DNA from 3 places in the Shinella sp. M31 genome. Region 1 is predicted to be linked to each of the others. Evidence: riboswitches for the same ligand, from Rfam matches in the RefSeq annotation. Region 1 holds a riboswitch; each other region holds the start of a gene.

Region 1 (7,783 bases):
GAAGCCGGTGAGCGCGGTACCGCAGCGGCTCGCGGCGCGTTCGAAAAGCGCAAGCGCATCCTCGACGGATTTCAGCCCGGCAAAGGCAACTTCGTGGCCGAGCGGGCGCGGAAAGAGTTTTAGCACCGCCCCGGTGATGACGCCGAGCGAGCCCTCGGCGCCGATAAAGAGGTTGCGCAGGTCGTAGCCGGTATTGTCCTTCTTGAGGCGACGCAGGCCGTTCCACACCTCGCCGGTCGGCAGCACGACTTCGAGGCCGAGGCAGAGATGGCGCATATTGCCATAGGCGAGCACCGCGGTGCCGCCGGCATTGGTGGAAAGGTTGCCGCCGATCTGGCAGGTGCCTTCCGAGCCGAGCGACAGCGGGAAGAGCCGGTCGACGTCTTCCGCGGCCTTCTGGATCTCCGCCAGCACCGCGCCGCCATCGGCGACGATGACATTGCCGACCGGATCGATATCGCGGATGCGGTTGAGGCGGGAGAGCGACAGCACGACATCCGCCTTGCCCTCGCGCGGCACGCTGCCGCCGACATGGCCGGTATTGCCGCCCTGCGGCACGATGGCCGTGCCGGTTTCGGTCGCAAGCGCCAGGATAGCCGAGACCTCCTCCACCGAGCCGGGCCGCAGCACCAGCGGCGAGGTGCCATGGTAAAGCCCGCGGCTTTCGACGAGATAGGGCGCGATCTCCCTGTCATCGACCAGCGCATAAGCCGGACCGGTAATGGCGGCGAAACGGGAAATCAGCGCGGGAGAAAGCATTGCGGCAGCCATGGTCGTCGTCTCCATATTATCCGCGCGGGGCGGCGGCCCGCTGCAAACGGTCGTTGATCGCCTCGCCCAGGCCGGTAGCGGGAATGGGCGAGAAGGCGATCGCACCGGCACCCGTGGCGTCCGCCTGTTTCATGTAGCCGAAGAGATTGGCGGCGGCTTCTGCAAGGTCGCCGGAAGGGCTGAGGTCGAGCACCAGCGCGGCTTGCGCCTCGCCGGGAAGCGGCGTGCCCCCGAAGCGGATCAGCACTTCACCCGGCCGCACCTCGCTTGCATCAAGCCGCACCGGCGCATCCGGCGCGTAATGCGAGGCGAGCATGCCGGGCGCCTCGATGGTCGCGCCGGCCGTCTCGTTGCGCTGCACGGGCAGGCCCGTGACGCGCTCGATGTCGGCGGCATCCAGCCCGCCGGGCCTCAGCAGGCGGATCGTCTCGCCCTCGACCTTGATGATGGTGGATTCGAGCCCGACGACCGCCGGCCCGCCATCGAGGACCAGTTCGAGCTTCGCGCCGAAATCGTCGGCGACATGGCGGGCGGTGGTGGGGCTGATGCGGCCGGATGTGTTGGCGCTGGGGGCGGCGAGCGGCTTGTCGAACGCGGCAAGCAGCCGGCTGGCAAAGCCCTTGGGAATGCGGATGCCGACCGTATCGAGGCCCGCGCGCGCCAGCGGATGGATGGCGCTCTCCGGGCGGATGGGCAACACGAGCGTCAGCGGCCCCGGCCAGAAGGCCTCGGCGATCGCGCGTGACAGCGGGTCGAAGACGGCGTGTTTCTCCGCCATGGCGAGATCAGCCATATGGCAGATCAGCGGATTGAAACGCGGTCGGCCCTTCATTTCGTAGATGCGGGTGATGGCGAGCGGATTGGTCGCATCGGCGGCAAGGCCGTAGACCGTCTCGGTCGGGATCGCGACCGGCACGCCGCGGCCGAGCGTTTCGGTGGCGCGCGCCAGCGCTTCCTCCGCATCCGTGCGCGTATCAACGATATCAGCCATCTCGCCCTTCCGTCTTTGCCGCTTCCTTTACAGGGCTTTGCCGGCAAATGCCAAGAGTTCGGCGGATGGCTAAAATATGAACGACCGGATTAGAGCGGCCGAAAGACCGGGCTGATACGGTCAGGCTGAAACGTCCCGCAAGCAGGTCCGCATCTGAATGGCTAACCGGAAATCCTCGACCACCGACGTCGCCTTGCGCGTTGCAACGGCCATGAAGCAGATGGGCATAGACGGCCTGCCGCGCAATTACGAGCTGGTCTACGAGGCCTATGCCGGCAGCAATCCGGATCTCGTGCGCGACTTCATCGCGCTCGGCAAATACAAGACCCAGGCCGCCCTCGACGAGCTCGGCCGGAAATACCTGCCGCACCAGCACGAGGCGAGCGTGCTGCAGCGCTCGGCGGGTGCCATCAGCAACGAGATGAGCAATTTCATGGACCTGCTCAGCCAGGAGCGCTCCTCGCTGAACGATTATGGCCGCCTGATCGGCGAGGCCTCGCAGGTGATCGGCAGCGTCGGCGGCGCGCTCGGCAGCTCGCTGGAAGCCCTGCAGCGCGCCACCGAGTTGCGTGTCACCCACACGGCAGAAATGGCGGAAAAGGTCGCCGCGCAATCGGCCGCGATGGACGGCATCCAGAAGGAGATGGCGGAATTCGAGGCGATGAAATTCGTCGATCCGCCGACGAAGCTCGGCAACCGCCGCGCCTTCAACAAGGCACTCGCCCGCGTCTATGCGAACCCCGCCCTGCCGATGCTCTGCGGGGTCGTGGTGGCGGAAGTGGATGCGGAGCGCCGCTTCTCACCCGCCCAGATCGAGGCTCTGTCCGACCATCTCGTGACCTTCTACGGCGGCCTCATCCGCCAGGCGTTCCCGACGAGCGACCTTGCAGTGCGCTTCGACGGCCTGCGCTTCGGCTTCCTGTTCAACACCGCGGATGAAGGGGAGGTGGAGCGGCTGATCGACCTCCTGCGCGCCGCCTTCCAGACGGTGGCGCTGCGCGATCCGCGCACCAGCCGCAATCTCGGCCATCTCACCCTATCGGCCGGTGTCTGCATGTCGGATCGCGCCGACAGCGCGCTCGACCTCTCCTCGGCCTGCGAACGGGCGCTCCTCGAAGCCAAGACATCCGGCGGCGACCGGATCGTCATCTACGGCCGCGGCGACGAGGTGCCGGCGGGCAAGGAATGGATGCTGTATCGGGCGTGAGAAGCAATTCCAGCAAAAGTGTGAAGCGGTTTTGCGTCCGGAATTGCGTTCAGAAAATTAAAGCGCGCTGATGATCTTGCGCAGCGCCTCGTTGCGGGCACCGAGCATCAGCACGTTCTTCATGGCGAGCTTGGGATCATCCGTGCGGAAGATCACGCCATTGCCGCGCACGTTGCGGTCGATCGCGAGACGGCCTTCATGGTCCGTCGGTGTGATGGCAACGGCGAAATACATGCGGCCGTGCTTTTTCGAAATGCCGGCGAAGAACTGCTCTTCCTCGCCGATCTCGGCAAAGAAATTGGCCATGTAGAAGGCCCATTGCACATTCTGGAAATCCGCGAAACTCGAATTGGCCACCGTGATGTGGCAATAGCCGAGATGCGGCGTTCCCGCGAGGGTGCGGTGGAAGATCAGCTTGGGGAACTGGATCGCACGGTGAAAACCGTTGATGCGGTCATGCGTGACGGAGCCAGCGCGTTCCAGCTTGCGGCCCGTGCGCTCGGCCACCTCGGCATAGGAGAGGTAGCGCTTCTCGCTCGGGCTCCAATTGTCGGGCGTGCGGTCGATGCGCCCGGTGCGCAGGAATTCCGTGTGCACGGCGGATTTTGGCGGGTTCGCGCGCTTGTAGGCGACGGCATCGTAATAGCGAAACTTCGTCTGCTGTTGCTGCACCCGCGCACTCCTGCTCGCGCGGCGCTTTGCGCGCACGCCCTGATGGCGGAAGTTTATGGAAACGGCGTTAAGCATTCCTTGCCGTTTGCCCCCTGAAACCTTGCAGGGCGGGTTCCGTGGTCGCAATATGACAAGCTGCCGTTTTAGGTATCGCCTTGCCTGTTCTCGCGCCAATGCGCGTAATTAAAAGGCATATTATATTGATATATATTGATAAATGTCGCAACTGCGATGTGTCTCCTTCATTTCTTTGTTGTCGTCAAATCATGAGGCTGTGTCGTTTTTTGACATGTCGGTCGATGATTCTTGCGGTTAGATAAAGACACTCAAGGTGTCGCCTTCTAGGGAGGGCGGAGAATTGGGAAGCCGGTTGAAATCCGGCGCTGCCCCCGCAACGGTGTTGGAGCAAAAGCGGCAAAAAGCCACTGGACGCAAGTCTGGGAAGGCGCCGCGTCGGTCGCAGGCTCAGTCCTGCATGGCCACTCCTCAGCCCGGAAACCAGCCTGGAGAAAAGATCGTGACTGGCTGCGGCGGGCGGCCGGGAAGCGTGCATGCCGGGCGTTTTCGTGCCTGGATGCCGTCTCCTCCGTGCGCCTCATCCCCCAATTGGACCTATGAGGATTGCCATGGATATCCGCAGTGACGTGCTCCGCAAGCTGAAGAACCGGCGTGAAGGCCACAGCCTCGAACAGGCCTTCTACATCGACCTCGACCACTACAAGCTCGACATGGAGACGATCTGGTATCGCGACTGGCTGTTCATCGGCCATGACTGCGAAATCCCCAAGGCCGGCAATTATTTTACCGTGCAGGTCGGCGACTATCCCGTCGTCATCACCCGCGACCGCTCGGGCACGATCCGCGCGCTGCACAATTCCTGCCGCCACCGCGGCTCGCGCGTCTGCACCCAGCAGAAGGGCACCTCGGCCAAGCTCGTCTGTCCCTATCATCAGTGGACCTACGAGCTCGACGGCTCGCTGCTCTTCGCCCGCCACATGGCCGAGGATTTCGACCGGACGCAGCACAGCCTGAAGCCGATCCATTGCGAAACCCTCGGCGGCTACATCTTCATCTGCCTTGCCGATGACGCGCCGGATTTTTCCGCCTTCCGCAGCACGGCAGAGCCCTATCTCGCCCGCCACCGTCTCGGCGAAACGAAGGTCGCCTTCGAAAGCACGATCATCGAGAAGGGCAACTGGAAGCTCGTCTGGGAAAACAACCGCGAGTGCTATCACTGCGCCGCCAACCATCCCGAACTCTGCCGCACCTACCCGGAAGCGCCGACCGCCACGGGCGTGCAGGGCGCCAAGGACGACGCTGTCATCGCCGCGCATTGGGGAAAATGCGAGGCCGCCGGCCTGCCGAGCGAGTTCCGCATGTCGCCGACCGGCCAGTTCCGCGCCGCCCGCATGCCGCTCATCCAGGAGGCCGAGAGCTACACCATGTCCGGTGCACGCGCCGTCCAGCGCCCGCTGTCGAACGATGTGCTGGAAAGCGGCATCGGCACGTTGCTGCTCTTCCATTATCCCACGACCTGGAACCACGTGCTGGCCGACCACGCCATCACCTTCCGCGTCCTGCCGCTCGGCCCTGAACTGACGCAGGTCACGACCAAATGGCTGGTCAACAAGGACGCCGTCGAGGGTGTCGATTACCGGCTCGACGAACTCACCCATGTCTGGACTGAGACCAACGACCAGGACCGCCAGATCGTCGAGGAAAACGCCTTCGGCATCCGCTCGCCGGCCTACCAGCCCGGCCCCTATTCGCCGGAGGACGAGGGGGGCGTCATGCAGTTTGTCGAATGGTATTCGAACTTCATGATCGACCGGCTGGACAGCAAGAAACCGATGTCGCGGGTGGCCTGACATGACGATTGCAAGCCATTTTCGTCATTTCGACGAACTTCATCCCTGGCATGATCGCCATAACCTGCTCGAATGCATCGCCGCGACAGTGGAGACGGCCGATGTGATGACCTTCACCTTCAGCTCCGATCAGAAGAACTGGTTCCGCTATCTGCCGGGCCAGTTCGCCACGCTGGAACTGCCGGTGTCGGAGGACGCGCCGGTCATGCGCACCTACACGCTCTCCTCGACGCCCTCGCGGCCGTTCTCCGTCGCGGTGACAGTGAAGGCGCAGAAGAACTCGATCGGCACGCGCTGGATGTTCGATCATCTGCGCCCCGGCATGAGGCTGAAGGCCTTCGGGCCGCTCGGCGACTTTTCCTTCGTGCGCTACCCTGCAGAAAAATACCTGTTCATCTCGGCGGGCTCCGGCGTCACACCGATGATGTCGATGACGCGCTGGATGGCCGATTGCGCGCCGCAATCCAACGTCGCCTTCATCTCCTGCGCCCGCAAACCCGAGGACCTGCTGTTCAAGCCGGAACTCGAATGCCTCGCCGCCCAGATGCCGAACCTCGCGCTCGGCTTCGTCGTGGAGGGGCACAATCCGCGGGACGGCTGGCACGGCTTGCGCGGCCGCATCGACGCCGCCCGCCTCTCGCTGCTCGCACCCGATTTCCGCGAGCGCACCGTCTTCTGCTGCGGTCCGGAACCCTTCATGCGCGGCGTCAAGGACATGCTCAAGGTTTGCGGCTTCGACATGAACCGCTACCACGAGGAGAGCTTCCAGCCGGCCAATGCGCCCGCCCCGGAGGCGATCGCCATCCGCGCCGGTGCCGGAGAACAGGCCGTTGACGCCAATGCCGTTTCGACCGTCACCTTCACCATGGCCGGCAAGGACGCCTCATGCCCTCCCGGGCAGACGATCCTGCAGACGGCGCGCGCCGCCGGCGTGCGCATCGGTGCGGCCTGCGAAGGGGGCCTCTGCGGCACCTGCCGGGTCATGAAGGTCTCGGGCGAAGTCGAGATGCGCCACAATGGCGGTATTCTCGATGACGAGATCGAGGAAGGCTACATCCTCGCCTGCTGCTCGCGGCCGATCGGCGACGTGCAGATCGAGGCGTGAGCGACGCGCCGGTGCAGCCACGCTGCGCCGGCGGGAATGGCGCTCAGAAATCCTGATAGTTGAGTGGCGTCACTTCGACCATGCGGCGGCCGAGCGTGGTGCTGGTCGTTCCCTTCGCCATGATGCCGGCCCGGACCTCGGCGGTGACGGCAACGGGGAACGAGGACGCCGTGCCCGAGGCGAGCGTGACGGCGCCGGTCGTCTGTGCGCCGGTGCCGGCGGCAGCTTCGGCTTTCACGGTTGCCTGGAACGAGCCGCCGGTTGGGATCGAGGCCGTCAGCATCGTATCGACCGGTTCTTGCGGCTTTTCCGGCAAAAGGCTGCCGAAGGCCCAGGTCCTGGCGAGGTCCGCCTTGCTCATCGGCGCGACATTGACGTCGATGTCGTTTTCGGCGCCCTTCACGCGGTAGGGGCAGCGGCGCTTGGAGCAGTTGACGCCGGCCGAAAACTGCCAGAGCGCGTAGCTGTCCCAGTTGCCCATCGGGAACGCGCCCTCGATGCCCGGCTTGTAGCGGGCATACCAGAGCGGCAGGCGCGAGAGGATGCGGTACTTGTCGCGGTTGAGCGCGATGGTGCGGGCGGTGGAATGGTTCGTGTAGAGCACGGGATAGCGCCCGGTGCGCGTCTTGATATGGCCGGCGAAGATCTGGGCATCCTCGAGCGACATGTAATTGTCGGGGTCGATGCCCTCGATATCAAGCACCATCATCTCGTCGTCCTGCGGATTGGCATAGTCGAGGAAATGGTTGGCCTGGTCGATCGGATTGCCGGGACGGGCGAGGTGATAGGCGCCCCAGAGCAGGCCCTTGGCACGGGCGAGCAGCCTGCGCGTCTCATAGAGTTCGCGGCTGACCGCATATTTGCGCCACATCGTCTTGCAGTGGGCGATGGTGTCGCCGCTGTGCTCGCCCTTGCAGCTATAGCTTTCCGGCAGGCCGTCCGACGCCTTGGAGATGAAGCCGGCGATGCGCGTATCGGAGAGCATTTCCGACCAGTCGATCTCGTTCAACTCATAGGCATCGATGACGATGGCATTGTTCGTTTTCTTCCACGGTTCGATGGTGGCCGCCCCGGCGGAGAGGGGCAGCGTCAGTGAAAAGAGAAGGGCGGCAAGGCCGGAAAGATGGTTCTGATGCAATGGACGCTCCTGTTCGATTCCCGGTCCTCCG
Region 2 (7,783 bases), on a different contig from region 1:
CCTATTATCGCGGCAAGGTCGATATCCGCCATCAGGTCGTGCTGAAGCAGGTCATCGAGACGGGCCTGCCGCTGCTCTATGCCAACCAGCTCGGCGGCCAGGACGAACTGGTCTTCGACGGCGCGAGCTTCGCCTTCAACGCGGACAAGACGCTCGCCTTCCAGATGAGCCAGTTCGAGGAGACCGTCGCGCTCGTCACCTTCAAGAAGGAAGGTGACAGCTGGGTCTGTGACGGCGGGCCGATGTCGCGCATTCCTGAAAAAGAGGAGGCCGATTACCGCGCCTGCCTGCTCGGCTTCCGCGACTACGTCAACAAGAACGGCTTCAAGAATGTCGTTCTCGGCCTCTCCGGCGGCATCGACTCGGCGATCTGCGCCGCGATCGCCGTCGATGCGCTCGGCGAGGAGCGGGTGCGCTGCATCATGCTGCCCTATCGCTATACTTCGCAGGATTCGCTGAAGGACGCCGCCGATTGCGCCAAGATGCTGGGCTGCCGCTACGATATCGTGCCGATCGAGGCGCCGGTGACCGGCTTCCTCTCGGCCCTGTCGGAGACCTTCGAGGGCACCGAAGAAGGCATCACCGAGGAAAACCTGCAGAGCCGCACACGCGGCACGATCCTGATGGCGATCTCCAACAAGTTCGGCTCGATGGTCGTGACGACCGGCAACAAGTCCGAGATGTCGGTGGGCTACGCCACGCTCTACGGCGACATGAACGGCGGCTTCAACCCGATCAAGGACCTTTACAAGATGCAGGTCTATGCGATCTCCAGCTGGCGCAACGCCCATCTGCCGCCCGGCGCGCTCGGTCCAACGGGTGAAGTCATTCCGAAGAACATCATCGATAAGGCGCCGTCTGCCGAGCTGCGCCCGAACCAGACCGACCAGGATTCGCTGCCGCCCTATCCGGTGCTCGACGACATCCTCGAATGCCTCGTCGAGATGGAGATGAGCACCGAGGACATCGTCGCCCGCGGCCATGACGCCAAGACCGTGCACCGCATCGAACACCTGCTCTACATCGCCGAATACAAGCGCCGCCAGTCGGCGCCGGGCGTGAAGATCACCAAGAAGAATTTCGGCCGCGACCGCCGCTACCCGATCACGAACCGGTATCGCGACCGGGGGTAGGCCATGCGCAGCTCGGTCGAAATCCACAACATCGTCACCGGCGAAACACGCGTCATCTGGCAGAGCGAACAGCTGGTCGAGGCGCCGAATTTTTCGCGGGACGGGCGGTTTCTCGTCATCAATGGCGATGGGCTGCTCTACCGGCTGGCGCTCGATGGTACCGCGCCGGAAACGATCGACACCGGCTTTGCCACCAGCTGCAACAACGACCACGGGCTTTCGCCGGACGGGCGTCTGCTTGTGATCAGCGACAAGGTGGAGTTCGGCAAATCGGCGATCTATGTGCTGCCGGTCGAGGGGGGCGTTCCCACGCTGGTGACGCCGAACCTGCCGTCCTATTGGCATGGCTGGTCACCGGACGGAGAGACATTGGCCTATTGCGGCATCCGCGACGATGTCTTCGATATCTACACCATTTCTGTCTCCGGCGGTGAGGAGAAGCGTCTGACCTTTGGCGAAGGGCGCAACGATGGGCCGGATTATTCGGCCGACGGGGAGTGGATCTATTTCAACTCCAGCCGTACCGGCCGTATGCAGATCTGGCGGGTCCGCCCGGATGGTTCGCAGCCGACGCGCATCACCGACAGTCCCTATGGCGACTGGTTCCCGCATCCGTCGCCCGATGGGAAACACCTGCTCGTGCTCTCCTATGACGGCGATGTCTTCGATCATCCGCGCGATCTCGGCGTGCGGCTTCGCCTCATGGACATGGACGGCGGCAACGCGCGGATTCTGTTCGATCTTTTCGGCGGACAGGGCACGATGAACGTGCCGAACTGGTCGCCCGACGGCAGTGAATTCGCCTTCGTGCGCTACGCTCCGACCTGATTGACAACTTCCAGTGCGCGTAAGTTAAGCTTTCGCTCACCAGCCTGTTTAAGCGAATTTTGCGGTCTGCCAGTTAGCCTCTGCTCAACAATGCCCGCAACCGGGTGGGGCAGGCAGGGGTGACGATGACGGGCAGGACGGAAGAGCGGCGGCAGGGAAAGCGGCGCGAGGTGGGTTTTGCGATCCGTGCCGCGGCTCTGATGATCGTCGGGCTTTTTGGCGCGGCAAACTTCTTCGTCCTCGACTATGCCATCGAACGCGCCGACAGTTTTGTCGCCGAGACCGAACGCACGCTGGTGCGCAATGAATTCAGCCACCAGATCGACCAGGTGGTGCAATACCAGAGCCAGCTGTCCTTCTGGGACAAGAGTTTCAACGCGCTTGCCCACGGCATGCCGGACGACGATTTCGTGCGCGACCAGATGCGCGACTGGATGTGGTCCGATTTCGGTTTCTCCTGGATGATCCTGACCTCGCCTGACGGCGAAAAAATCCTCGGCGTGCATCGCGGCGACAAGGTTTCAGACCGCAAGGCGCGCGAAAAGCTGCAATGGGTGAGCGATCTTACCCGCCGCGCCGAGCGCGCCTATCGCGAGGCGCTATCGCCCGACCGGGGCGGCTGGCAGGTGGCGCGCGCCCAGGAGGATCGGGATCTCCTGACCCCGGCCTTGCCGCAAATTCACGTTTCGGGCATGCGCCTCATCGACCGTGTCATGAGCATCGTCGTCGTGCAGGCGGTCGTTCCGAAATCGCTCTATATACCCGCAAGCCGGCTGGAGCCGACGCTGCTCATCACCGTCAAGCCGGTGTCGCAAAAGATGCTGTCCAATGCCGAGCGGCGGCTTGGCGTGCACGATCTCGGTTTCACGCCGATCGTCACCGAAGAACCGGGCCTCGTGATGACGCCCGTCGGTGGCGACGCCTACAATCCGATGGTCGCCTCCTGGCGCCCCAATATGCCGGGCTCCTTTGTCTGGCGCTCGGCGCTGCCGCAGATCGCCATTTTCGTGCTGGTCTTCGCCTCCGTCATGCTGTTCGTGACCCTGCGCTTTTCCGCCCTGGTCAAGGCGCTCCAGCGCAGCGAGGAGAAAAATGCTTTCCTTGCCCGGCACGATCCGCTCACGGGGCTGAAGAACCGCAGCGGCTTCGACGAGGAGGTCCGCCGCACCATCGCCAAAGGCAACGGCAAGCCCTTTGCGATCCTTGCGCTCGACCTCGACAAGTTCAAGGCGGTCAACGACCGTCATGGCCATGCGGCCGGCGATGTCGTGTTGCAGGCGGTCGCCCGGCGTTTTTCCGAGCGCGTCGGCACGCAGGGCTCGGTGGCGCGCCTCGGCGGCGACGAATTCTCCATTCTTCTGAACGGCGATTTTTCCCGGGAAGCCCTCGTGCAACTCGCCGAAGCCCTGGTGCTCGATGCGCAGTTGCCGATCGCCTACGACGGCCAGCTTCTGCTGATCGGCGGCAGCGCGGGCATCGCGCAGTTCCCCGATCATGGCGGCAGCCTGCACGACGTCATGGTTATGGCCGACGCCGCGCTTTATGCGGCCAAACATGCCGGCCGCAACCGCGCCGTTCATGCCGGCGATATCGACGCCAACACGGTGGCCGAAGCCGGTGCGGCACGCGCTGCTTAGCGCCAATCTCTATGCCTTCAAGGCGTTTTGAGACAGGCATGCGGCGCCGGCAGGCTTGATCGCACCGCAAAGCCATGCGCATATCATCCTCGTCAGGTGCCCGCGTCATGCGGGAGAATCGGGAATCCGGTGCGGGCGCGAATGCTCAGGTCCGGAACGTGCCCAACGCTGTGACGGGGATGGCTTTCGCCGTAAAAGCTTGAATCGATTCAGGCTTTTGCCACTGGTTCTTGAACCGGGAAGGCAGGTGCGGGCCGCGGGAACCGAAGTCAGAAGACCGGCCTGGCGAGATAGACCGAACCGCGCGGACGGCGGCAGGTTGGACGCATTGTTGGGGAGAAAACGATGCGAACAGAACTCTCGGACGCGCTCGTCCGGGCGGGCGCTTTTCCCTTTGAGGAGAGGCAGGCCGTCTACCGCGCCATCGAAACCCGCCGCGACGTGCGCGACCAGTTTTTGCCCGATGCCTTGCCCGACGATCTCGTCGGCCGCCTGCTGCATGCCGCACACAGCGCGCCGTCGGTCGGCTTCATGCAGCCATGGAATTTCCTGCTGGTGCGCAGCGAGGAAACGCGCCGCGCGGTGCATGGCGCCTTCCTCAAGGCCAATGCCGAGGCGGCCGACATGTTTTCCGGCGAGCGGCAGGCGCAGTACCGCGCCCTGAAGCTCGAGGGCATCCTGAAGGCGCCGCTGTCGATCTGCGTGACATGCGACCCGACGCGCGGCGGCACGGTGGTGCTCGGCCGCACGCACAATCCGCGCATGGATGTCTATTCCACGGTCTGCGCCGTACAGAACCTGTGGCTCGCGGCGCGGGCGGAAGGGGTGGGAGTCGGCTGGGTCAGCATCTTCCACGACAGCGATATTCGCGAAATCCTCGGCATTCCCGCGCATGTCGAAATCGTTGCCTGGCTCTGCGTCGGCTTCGTCGATCAGCTCTATGCCGAACCGGAACTGGCGGTGAAGGGATGGCGGCAGCGCCTACCGCTGGAAGAGCTGGTCTTCAAGGAGCGCTGGCCGGCGGCCGGATAAAGCCGTTTAGTTGACGCCGGCATCGGCCGGGCGGCCGAGATCGATGGCGGACTCGTTTTCCGGCAGGAAGGCGGGGCCGACCGTGCGCACCTTGTGGCGCGCGGGATCGTAGACGCGATCCTCGATCTTGGAAGGGGTCTTTGCGGTCTCCTGCTTGATCTGCCGGGTGGTGATCGTCGTGATGGAGCCGGTTTCCGGCAGGGTTTCCTCCGTCGTGGCTGCAGTCTCACCCTTCATCGCCTTCTGGCGCTTGATCATTTCCTGATAATAGGCGGAGAGATTGCAGCCGCAGGTGCCGGCCTTCGAGAGATCGCGCGTGCGGTAGCTGAAGGCGTGTTCGAGATCGCGATAGGGTCGGCCGGTGACGGTCGACGTCATCTGCTCGGTTTCCTGCCCTGGCGTCATCGATTGATAGAAAAGCTGCGTCTCCGTCTCCGGGCACATCATCGCGCAGACCTTCTGGTCGCGGCGGAAATCGAGCGGCGTGGCGCCCGACGAGATCGGGAAGAAACCGCCGTCGCAGGTGCGCACGCAGACGGTGCGCAGATTGCCGTGGCCGGCGCTGCCGCCCAGCGAGCGCAGCTGCAGCCGTCCGCTGTCTTCGGGCATCGTGCCGAGCGGCAGGGTGCGTGTGTCGTCCTGCAGGGTGCGCAGGGTCTCGGTCGCGGCGATCGGCATCACCTTGGCGTCGTCATTGCAGCCGTTCGTTTCCAGCGCGGCGAGCAGGCGATTGCGCGCCCCTTGCGAGGATGTGCCGCCGGCAAATTCGCGGCGCTTGCGGTCGAGGATATAGAGATTGCGCTCCATCTTGCCGATCACCGTTTCCAGCGTATCGCAGGCCGCTTCGTTCTCGCCGCCGAAGACGGTGATGCTGCCGGACGAGCATCCGAGACGACGCTGGTCGCTCCTGGCCTTGCGCAGCTGGATGTTCTGGCGGGCAATGGCGCCGGCATATTTGCGTGCGCTTGTGTTGTCGACCACGACCTGAGGGAGGTTTGCCAGTTCCGCCTGGATGCGTTCGCATACGTCGGACGCCGACGCGACGCCCGAGACGAGCAGCGGCAGGCCGGTTGCGATCGCAAACAAAAGGCGGAGGCGTCCTTTCACGTCCTGATATCCTGCAAGAGAGACTGGAAGGCGGCCTGGAGCCCGCCTTGATCGTGCTCCTATCATAAGCCTCTGCGCGCGCCGTGCAACGCGCTCCCGGATTTGTGATTAACGGCCGGAGTGATAATATGAAGAACACAGTCATCTTTGCGCGAACGGCGCAATTGATCTCGCGGGGGGCTTGGTGTAGCACTCTCGGCACATACAACAGCCGGTTACGGCACGGCCGCTCGACCGGCGGCACATTCATCCCGCAGGCAGGTGACTATGAAGATATCGTCAGTCTTGTTGAGCCCGATCTACGCGCTCGCGCTCGCATCGGGCGCGAAATCCTTTGCCGATAACCCCATCATCGGCAGCAAGTGGCTCAACAAGAAGGGTCTGCATGAAAAGCGCGTTTCGCTGGCCATGCGCATGGCCGCCTGGCGCCGCAGAAAGCTGGAAAACCTCGTCGCGCCGGATCACCGCCGGCAATATGCCGAGACCGGCTTCGTGAAGATCGAGAATTTCTTGTCGCCGGAGGTTTTCGCCGCCGTCACGCGCGAACTGGCCGAGCGGGATTTCGAGCGTTACGACATGAAGCAGGGCGACACCGTCACGCGCCGCGCGATCATCGACGACAGCGATCTCGAAACCCTGCCGGGCTTCAAGGCTGCGCGCAACGATCCGCGCCTGACCAACCTGCTGCGCTACGTTTCGTCCCATGACGGCCAGCCGCTGCTGGTGGTGCAGATCGTCATGGCCCTGCCGTCTGTCGTCACCGCCGGCTCGACAGACCCGCAGACGGCGCTGCACAGCGATACGTTCCAGCCGACGGCGAAGGCATGGCTGTTCCTGCGCGATGTCGGCGAAGAGGATGGCCCGTTCGCCTATGTGCCGGGTTCGCATGAAATGACGCCGCAGCGCCTTGCCTGGGAGCGCGGCATCAGCGAAAACGCCGATGCGATCGAGAACGTCTATTCCGCTCGCGGCTCGCTGCGCATCATGCCGGACGCGCTTGGTGCGCTCGGTTACGGCCAGCCGGTAAAAATGACCGTGAAGGCGAACACGCTCATTGTCGCCGATACGCACGGCTTCCATGCCCGCAGCCCGAGCTACAAGACGACGACGCGCATCGAAATCTACGGCTCGCTGCGCCGCAATCCGTTCCTGCCGTTCACCGGCCTGCACATCGCCTCGCTGCCGTTCATCGCCTCGGGCATGAACCGCTGGATCATCTCGGGCATGCGCCTGCGCAGCAGGCTCGGCATCAAGGGCTCGCCCTGGCGCGATGCCGGCCTCGGCAGGGCCGATGAATGGTCCAAGCGTCTCGACAAGCCGCCCGCGGCCTGAGGTCTTCGAATATTCCGATCGGCGGCTTGCTCTTGCAAGGCCGCCGATCGGGCTCTACATAGGTCCCGTCGTCAACACCGACCGGATGGTGCAGCATGGATTTCAACCCGACCACAAATCGACTTCGTTTTGTCCTCGGGGAAATTCGTATCCATGCCTTCCATTACCCTCTCAAAAATTTCGTGGTCCACGCCTGACGGCCACGCGCTTCTCTCCAATCTCGATCTGAGCTTCGGCCGCGAACGCGCCGGCCTTGTCGGGCGCAACGGCGTCGGCAAGACGACGCTGCTCAAGCTGATCACCGGCGATCTGCAACCGCTTTCCGGCATCCTGTCCGTCGATGGCTCGATCGGCATGCTGCGCCAGAGCGTGCAGGTCGGGGCGGAGGAGACGATCGCCAGCCTGTTCGGCATCGAAGGCGCGCTCGGCCTTCTTCGCCGGGCCGAATGCGGCCAAGCGGAAGCCGATGCCTTGGCGGACGCGGACTGGACACTGGAAACGCGACTTGCCGCCGCCCTTGCCGGCGTCGGGCTGGATGCCGTGGCAGAGACCCGCCTTGCGGCGCTCTCTGGCGGCCAGCGCACACGTGCGGCGCTTGCGGCTCTTCTCTTCCACGCGCCGGATTTCCTGCTGCTGGACGAGCCGACCAACAATCTCGACCGGGACGGCCGGCAGGCCGTGATCGATATGCTTGCCGGGTGGCGGGCCGGTGCC
Region 3 (7,783 bases), on a different contig from region 1:
CGCTCATGCCGAAAATCACACCGCCGCGGCGATCGCGGCTCGCACAGCGGCTTCATCCATATCGTGCAGGCCGATCACGACGAGGCGGGTGCTGCGGGTCTCGCCGGCGGCCCAGGCGCGCTCGAAGTAATTGTCGATGCGCGTGCCGACGGCCTGGATGAGCAGGCGCAGCGGCTTGCCGGGCACATCGGCAAAACCTTTGACGCGCAGCACGTCATGTTCGGCGATCACGCCCTTGAGGCGCTCGATAAACGCTGACGGATCGGCAATGGCGGGCAGTTCCACGACAAAACTGTCGAACTCGTCGTGATCATGCTCCTCGCCGTTCTCGTGTTCCAGCTCGTGGTGCGACTTGCGGTTGGCGATATCGTCTTCCGTGCCGACGCCGAGGCCGAGCAGGACGGCGGCGGCGACTTCGCCGTTCTTTGCCTCGATCATCGAGGGCTTGCGGGCGATGCGCGAGGCGACTTCGTCGCGCACGGCAAGCACACCGGCGGCATCGAGAAGGTCCGTCTTGTTGAGGATGATCAGGTCGGCGGCGGTGAGCTGATCTTCGAAGAGTTCCTCGAGCGGGCTTTCGTGGTCGAGATTGTCGTCCTCGACGCGCAGCGCATCCACCTTGTCATGGTCATCGGCAAAACGGCCGGCGGCGACGGCGGCGCTGTCGACGACGGTGATGACGCCATCGACCGTGACCTGCGTCTTGATTTCCGGCCAGTTGAAGGCAGCGATCAGCGGCTGCGGCAGCGCAAGGCCCGATGTTTCGATGACGATATGGTCGGGGCGGTTTTCGCGCTCGAGCAGCTTCGTCATCGTCGGGATGAAGTCATCGGCGACGGTGCAGCAGATGCAGCCGTTGGTCAGCTCGATGATGTCGTCTTCCGTGCAGGCTTCCGCGCCGCAGCCCTTCAGCACGTCGCCATCGACGCCGAGATCGCCGAACTCGTTGATGATGAGCGCGATGCGCTTGCCGCCGGCATTCTGCAGCAGGTTGCGGATCATCGTGGTCTTGCCCGCGCCGAGAAAGCCGGTGATGACGGTGGCGGGGATCTTCTGTTGCAGCATGGCTCAACCCTTCATTTTCAGCGGCAATCCGGCCGCGATAAAATAGACTTCCGGTACGAGGGCCGCTACCTGCTGGTGCAGCCGCCCGGCATGGTCGCGAAAATCGCGCGCCATGCGGTTTTCCGGCACGATGCCCAGGCCGACTTCGTTCGATACGAAGACCAGACGACCCGGTGCGTCCTCGATGGCCGACAAAAGGCCGGCGAATTCCTTTGCGATATCCCGCTCGTCCAGCATCAGATTGGTCAGCCAGAGCGTCAGGCAATCGATGAGGACCGTTCGGTCCTCGCGCGCCACTTCCCTGATGCAGGCGGCGAGCGCAAGCGGCTCTTCGTGTGTTTCCCAGCCTTTTCCGCGATCTTCCCGGTGTTTGGCGATGCGTGCGCGCATCTCGTCGTCCCAGGCACGGCCGGTGGCGATATAATGGCGCGAAAGGCCGGTCTCGGCGACCAGCCTTTCGGCAAAAGCGGATTTTCCGGAACGTGCACCGCCCAGAACCAGGACGGCTCCGGGCGATGTCTGTTTCATGTCAGGCAGCCTTGGCGATCTTCTCGTTGGCAAAGCCGAGCGAGAGGCCGAGCACGATCCAGAAGAACAGCGTCGTGGCTAGCGCCGCGACGGCGAACTCCGCGCCGAGAACGGCCGGAACGTTGCTGGAGATATCGGAGGGCTGCGGCGCGCCATAGACCTGGGGTGCTGCAAGAAGCACGGCACCGGCGACCTTGGCGACAATGCCCGGCTTCAAAAACAGCAGATAGAGACCCGCCGCCGAAAGGGCGACCGTCGCAACCCACCAGATCTGCCTCTGCGTGAGATCGGCAGCCGGGAAGCCCGGAAGCTCCGGCGGCAGGCCGATGGCCGGCAGCATATGCACCGCAAGCCAGCCGGCAGCGCCCCACAGCGCACCGTTCGCGACGGTGATCGGATTGCCGGAAACCAGGCTGAAGCCGGCGAGCAGCAGCGCAAAGCCGGTGCCCGTGACGAGGTTGGCCAGAAGCGTGCCGGAGAAGCGGCTCATGCCGAACATGATGCCGCCGTCCTCGTGGTCCTCGCCCTCATGAGCATAGGCCACCGAGATCGGCGACAGGGCCGAAGCGACATCGAGGATCACGGCGCCGAGCGAGGAATGTTCCTGCGTCGCGGCAGCGCCATCCGTGGTCGCGGGCGTGGTGCCCTCGCCCGCCGGTGCGGCTTCGCCCTCGAACTCTTCGGCGTGCAGAATCAACGGCACGACTCGTGCCTCCTGGGCGGCTGTCATCAGCACGCCGGAGAACAGCCCGGCCACCAAAGCGGCCAGGAGATAACGAACGATCATGTCAGAAACTCCTTAGTGGCAGGGAAAGCCGTAGGAGTGACGCGTGTCGTGCGCCGTGTCGTGCAGCACGGCCGAATTCGCGAGACCGGCACCAAACACCAGGAAGGCGCCGAGCAGCAGCGCGAAAACGCCGGCAACGAGACGATCGTTTGCAGAAAGGACAACAGAAGACGTAGTAGAAACAGCCATGACAACCTCCGTGCAGGCAGCGGGGAAAATTCCCCTGGGCGGGCGATATGCCCTCATTGTCTGGCAGGTCTCCTGGCTCGCAGCGTCCGGCGCATCAGCGCCTTCGGTCCGCCCTCGCCTTCCCAGGTTTTTTGCGTCACGGAGGCGGACGATTCGTAGAAAAAGAGGCGTCCAACCCCGGCTATCGTGATGCCACCCAGTGGCTTTTCCGGCTGGTTCTTTCTTCGCGCTTTCAGGCACCATTGCCCTTCGCCGCGAAAATCCTCCCGTCCGGATGGGCGTTCCTCGCTACTCTACAGTCGCGGGGTCGGCCGTGATTGCAGCGCCCTGATTGGGTCCACCGCGTCACATTCCCATTTACTCCCCGATCCGTTTCCGGACCAAGGAACCATCCAATATCGCTGATGATTATGCTTCCCGCCCCGCGAAGTCAATCGACCGGCAGCGGCATGGCCTGTGCCAAAACCGCCGTCCGGCCGTCGCAAACTCAATAGCCGGGGATAATCACGACGCCGCCGCCATCGTTGTAATAGCCGTCGTCGCGGTAATACGGCCCGTCATAGTAGCCGTCGACGGGGCCTTCGAGCACATCGTAGTCGCGCTGCTGGTAGCGACGCTGGCGATTCTGCCGCGCCTGGCGGGTCTCGGCATATTGCGCGGCCTCGCGTAGCGCGCGGAACTGCTGGCGCGGCAGGTAACCATCGGCACGATAGCCGGATGCGCCCTGCCAAGCGGCGATCGCTGCGCGAGAGCGCGGACCGAAGACCCCGTCGGCACCGTAGGTGTTGTAGCCAAGCAGGCTCAGGTAACGCTGCGCCTGGGCACGCACGGAGCGGTCCATATAGGTCTCGCGCGGATCGACGACCGGCTCGGCCTTGCGCGCGGTATCGGCGGTTGCCGTATCCTCATCCATCTGCGTTTCCGGCTTGGCGTTCAGGGCGGCGATGCGCTTGCGGGCATCATCGACATAGCGGCCCTGGGGATACTGGTAGAGATAGTCCTTGTAGGCCTTTTCCGAACCGTCGGCGACGGCGCCCTGGAACGTCTTGTCTTCCGCCCGCTTAGCAGCCTCCGCCTCTTCGACGGCACGCGCGCGATTGTCCGTGTCCGCATCCTGAGGCGCATTTTCGCGGGCAGCCGTCGCATCTTTCGCGCTATCGGCCGGCTCCTCACTATCCGACGGCTTCCGGGCCGCGGCGGCCTCTTCGGCACGCTTTTCGGCCTCGTCGGCAAGGCGGGCGGCTTCGGCGGCCTTGGCTTCGGCATCGGCCGCCGCCTTCGCGGCTTCGGCCTTCAGGCGCTCGACTTCGGCCGCCTTCTCCTGCGCCAGCTTGCGGGCGGCAGCGGCCTCTTCCTCGATCTTCGCCTTTTCGGCGGCGGCAACCTTTTCGGCTTCGATACGCTTGGCCTCCGCCTCCTGGTGGGCAGCCGCTTCCTCTTCCGCACGCGCCTTTTCAGCTGCGGCGGCCTCTTCGGCCTTCTGGCGATCCGCCTCCGCCTTCAGCCGCGCGGCTTCCTCCGCCTTGGCTTTCTCGGCGGCGGCATCCGCTTCCGCCTTCAGGCGCTCGGCTTCGGCTGCCTGCTTTTCGGCAAGCGCGCGGGCGTCCGCTTCCTTCTGCTCGGCTTCCGCCTTGAGGCGGGCGGCTTCTTCAACCTTTGCCTTCTCGGCAGCAGCGGCTTGCGCCTTGGCCTTTTCCGCCGCAGCCTTTTCATCGGCGAGCTTGCGGGCGGCGGCGGCTTCCTCGGCCTGCTTGGCCTCGGCTTCCGCCTTCAGGCGCGCAGCCTCCTGCTCCGCCTTAGCCTTTTCCGCCTCGGCAGCCTTCTGCGCCTCTTCCTCGGCCTTCTTCGCCTCGGCGGCTTTCACGGCCTCTTCTTCGGCTTTCTTGGCCTCGGCGGCCTTTTGAGCCTCGTCTGCGGCCTTCTTCGCTTCGGCAGCCTTGCGGGCTTCCTCTTCGGCCTTGGCCTTTCCGGCCTCGGCGGCCTTCTGCGCCTCGTCTGCCTGCTTGGCTTCGGCCACCTTCTTCGCCTCTTCCGCCTTCGCCTTTTCGGCGGCCGCGGCTTCCTCGGCCTTGGCCTTGGCTTCCGCCTCGGCGGTCACGCTCTTAGCGGGCTTCTCCTTGGCGGCGGCTTGCAATTCGGCAATGCGCAGGCGGGCCATGGAGGCGAAGGTGCCATTGGGATATTGCTTCAGATAGCCCTCGTACTGAACAACATCGCTGCCGGACGAGACCTTCTGCCAGAGCGAAAACTCCTCTTCCCAGCGCTTACCGGCGCTGCCGGCTTCCTTGCCGGTGGCGGCCTGCGCGAAGCTAACGGCGGGCGTGCCGGCCAGCGACAGCCCAAGAAGGCCGGCCAGAACGGAGCGTGCGAGAGGTCCAGAACCCATATATCTCACCCTTTTGGATCGCGCGGGGGCGCCTGCGCCCGGTCGTCCGGGCGGATTTCCATCACTCCTTGCACCGAATTCTGGCGCAACTTTGGTGCGGCAGAGCGGCAGCGGGGAACCTGATGGCTGTACGTTTGAGCGAGCTGATTTAATCAGCCCCGTTTCATCGAACAGGTTGCAGGAGGCCGTCGAGCCAGATGGGATCGAGCACAGCTTCCAGCTCCGCCGCCACGCCGTCGAGCGCGGCATCGACACTTGCGCGATAATCGAAGCCGCCACCCTCGATGCCGAAATCGGCGAGAAGCCGGGCGCGATAGGCATCGCTGGACAGAAGCCCGTGCAGATAGGTGCCCATCACCCGACCGTCGGCGGAAACGGCGCCATCAGGCCTGCCGTCGATGCTGACCGAGGGGCGCAGCGCATCCGGGCCGGTGGTGCGGCCGAGATGGATCTCGTAGCCTTCGAGCGGCACGTCATATTGCAGGGAGCGGGCGGTGCTGTTGCGCACGGTCTTTTCCGGCGCCATCTCGGTTTCGACGGCCAAGAGCCCCAGCCCTTCGAATTCGCGCTCGCTGCCCTCGATGCCGAGCGGATCGGTGACGCGCTGCCCGAGCATCTGGTAGCCGCCGCAAATGCCGATGACGCGGCCGCCGCGGCGCATGTGAAGCTGAAGGTCCTTGTCCCAGCCGGCAGCGCGGAAATCGCGCAGGTCGGAAATCGTGGATTTCGAGCCCGGCAGCACGATCAGCCCGGCGTCGGCCGGAAGCCGCTCGCCCGGCCGCACGAAGACGATATCGACGTGCGGCTCGGCCTTGAGCGGATCGAGATCGTCGAAATTGGCGATGCGGGGCAGGACGGGCACGGCGACCTTCAGCGCCCCGGCCGCGCCCTTGGCGAGCCGCTCCAGCACGACGGAATCCTCCGCCGGCAGATGCGCCGCCTGCTTCAGCCACGGCACGACGCCGAAACAGGGCCAGCCGGTAAAGCGGGCAATCTCGGAAATGCCGCTGTCGAACAGCGTGACGTCGCCACGGAACTTGTTGATGAGATAGCCCGTCACCATGCGCCGGTCTTCCTCCGGCAGGATGGCATGAGTACCGACCAGCGAGGCGATGACGCCGCCGCGATCGATATCGCCGACCAGCACGACCGGCACATTCGCGCGCGTCGCAAAGCCCATATTGGCGATGTCGCCGGCACGCAGGTTGATTTCCGCCGGCGATCCAGCCCCTTCCACGACGACGAGATCGGCGCCGTCGCTAACGATCCCGAAACTTTCCATCACCGCGCCCATCAGCTTCGGCTTCAGCGCCTGATAGTCGCGCCCCTTGGCCTGGCCGAACACGTTGCCCTGCAGGATGATCTGGCTGCCGACATCCGACTGCGGCTTCAAAAGCACCGGGTTCATGTGCACGGAGGACGGCACGCGGGCGGCGAGCGATTGCAGCCACTGTGCGCGGCCGATCTCGCCGCCATCGGCCGAAACGGCGGCGTTGTTGGACATGTTCTGCGGCTTGAAGGGACGCACCTTCAGCCCGCGATTGGCGGCGATGCGGCAGAGCCCTGCCACCAATACCGTTTTTCCGACATCCGAGCCGGTGCCCTGAAGCATGATCGTTCTCACCATGACGCCCTCCTAGCATTCGTCTCCGCCGCCGAAAAGCCCTGATTTACCGCAATCTTGCCGCAATTGGCGGCCGCGCTGCGATGTATTTCCGCAACAGACCGCCATGCAAAACAGGCATGGCTGACTTGCTGATCCATTTGCGACATTTTGCGCCGTGAACGATCGTGACTTTCGTCCTGATCGCACCTATATCACCACCATCAGACAGCCGAGGCGCGTGGCTTCGGATTTTTAGGACAAAGACCATGCTGTTCATCTTCAGCAAGCCGAACTTCGTACAGATCGCCTGGAACGGCGTCGCCCCCAAGAGCCAGTCCCGCGTGCGCAACGTCGTCATGGACGCGCCCTTCGGCCCGCTCGGCTTCATCCGCACGCGCAACGTCGGCTGATCCTTCGAGCGCGACGTCAGGTCCGCTCGCATACGACGCCGCCTCTCTCCGGGAGGCGGCGTTTTTTCTTTGTCTCATCGGGAAAACGGCGGCCTGAAACGGCGAAAGCCGTGCATCCTTTTCGGTGATGCACGGCTTGCCAAAATACGCATGGCGACTTTCGACAAACACGCGTCGAAGCCCAGTCACCCCGGTACGCAATACCTTTCCGGAGCGGGCGGCTGTGTCCCCCGCCGTGAGGAAACCAATAGCGGGACATCCTTACCGGACCGTTATCGGGACCTTAATCAAAGATGAATCGCGACTTTTTTTGAAAAATTCCGAAATATTTTTTATGGACGGCAAAGCGGCGCAGACAAGACAGGATATGTCCGCATTCAACGACCATCGTATATCGCTTCTTCAAGCACCTCTCGAACATTTGCCCGAATGCGGGCAAACGCCCAAATTTTCCACCGTGCGGTTGCCGGATTTCCAGCGTGTCGATGCGCCGGCGGGCCTGTCCGCGCCACCAGACGGCGCGCAGGAGGTTGATTTCTCAATAAGAACCCGTAGGCTACCCCTGTAGCGCACGATAAGACGTCTCCGGCAACAGGGTTCCGCCGGTGAACTAAAAACAGGGATCGGCGCTTTTCAGCAGGGGGATTGGCTCGCCTCACTGGCATCGAACCTCCGTGGCTGTCGCTAGACTTTCGGGCAGACGGGACAACGCAGTAGCCTGCGCTGCCTTCCGGGTTGATTGCTGCATCCAAGACTGGGAGGTCTTAACCTAATGAAGAAGCTCCTTGCTTCCACCATCATCGCCGCCGGCC

Evidence for each region. A riboswitch is a leader RNA that binds a small molecule or an ion and turns the genes downstream of it on or off. The one in region 1 is predicted to bind cobalamin.
Region 2: linked by a shared signal. The riboswitch ahead of bluB (5,6-dimethylbenzimidazole synthase) and the one ahead of ACOZKU_RS08360 (aromatic ring-hydroxylating oxygenase subunit alpha) in region 1 are both predicted to bind cobalamin.
Region 3: linked by a shared signal. The riboswitch ahead of ACOZKU_RS06200 (CbtB domain-containing protein) and the one ahead of ACOZKU_RS08360 (aromatic ring-hydroxylating oxygenase subunit alpha) in region 1 are both predicted to bind cobalamin.

What each region holds. Positions count from the first base shown of each region.
Region 1 covers NZ_JBLZPH010000054.1:2,278-10,060, reverse strand. Annotated here, with positions in the region: gene ACOZKU_RS08380 (FAD-binding oxidoreductase) at 1-771, opposite strand, end outside; gene ACOZKU_RS08375 (L-threonylcarbamoyladenylate synthase) at 788-1,762, opposite strand; gene ACOZKU_RS08370 (diguanylate cyclase domain-containing protein) at 1,920-2,969, shown strand; gene ACOZKU_RS08365 (DUF6656 family protein) at 3,027-3,641, opposite strand; cobalamin riboswitch at 3,954-4,162, shown strand; gene ACOZKU_RS08360 (aromatic ring-hydroxylating oxygenase subunit alpha) at 4,268-5,509, shown strand; gene ACOZKU_RS08355 (2Fe-2S iron-sulfur cluster-binding protein) at 5,511-6,614, shown strand; gene ACOZKU_RS08350 (glycoside hydrolase family 25 protein) at 6,658-7,752, opposite strand.
Region 2 covers NZ_JBLZPH010000094.1:34,628-42,410, forward strand. Annotated here, with positions in the region: gene ACOZKU_RS15985 (NAD+ synthase) at 1-1,133, shown strand, start outside; gene ACOZKU_RS15990 (TolB family protein) at 1,137-1,961, shown strand; gene ACOZKU_RS15995 (diguanylate cyclase domain-containing protein) at 2,087-3,598, shown strand; cobalamin riboswitch at 3,676-3,898, shown strand; gene bluB (5,6-dimethylbenzimidazole synthase) at 3,944-4,630, shown strand; gene ACOZKU_RS16005 (DUF2865 domain-containing protein) at 4,637-5,737, opposite strand; gene ACOZKU_RS16010 (phytanoyl-CoA dioxygenase family protein) at 6,005-7,069, shown strand; partial or broken gene ACOZKU_RS16015 (ATP-binding cassette domain-containing protein) at 7,223-7,783, shown strand, end outside.
Region 3 covers NZ_JBLZPH010000042.1:19,791-27,573, reverse strand. Annotated here, with positions in the region: gene cobW (cobalamin biosynthesis protein CobW) at 16-1,065, opposite strand; gene cobU (bifunctional adenosylcobinamide kinase/adenosylcobinamide-phosphate guanylyltransferase) at 1,069-1,593, opposite strand; gene ACOZKU_RS06205 (CbtA family protein) at 1,595-2,380, opposite strand; gene ACOZKU_RS06200 (CbtB domain-containing protein) at 2,393-2,569, opposite strand; cobalamin riboswitch at 2,615-2,977, opposite strand; gene ACOZKU_RS06195 (peptidoglycan-binding domain-containing protein) at 3,057-4,955, opposite strand; gene ACOZKU_RS06190 (cobyric acid synthase) at 5,119-6,582, opposite strand; gene ACOZKU_RS06185 (hypothetical protein) at 6,828-6,971, shown strand; gene ACOZKU_RS06180 (ABC transporter substrate-binding protein) at 7,744-7,783, shown strand, end outside.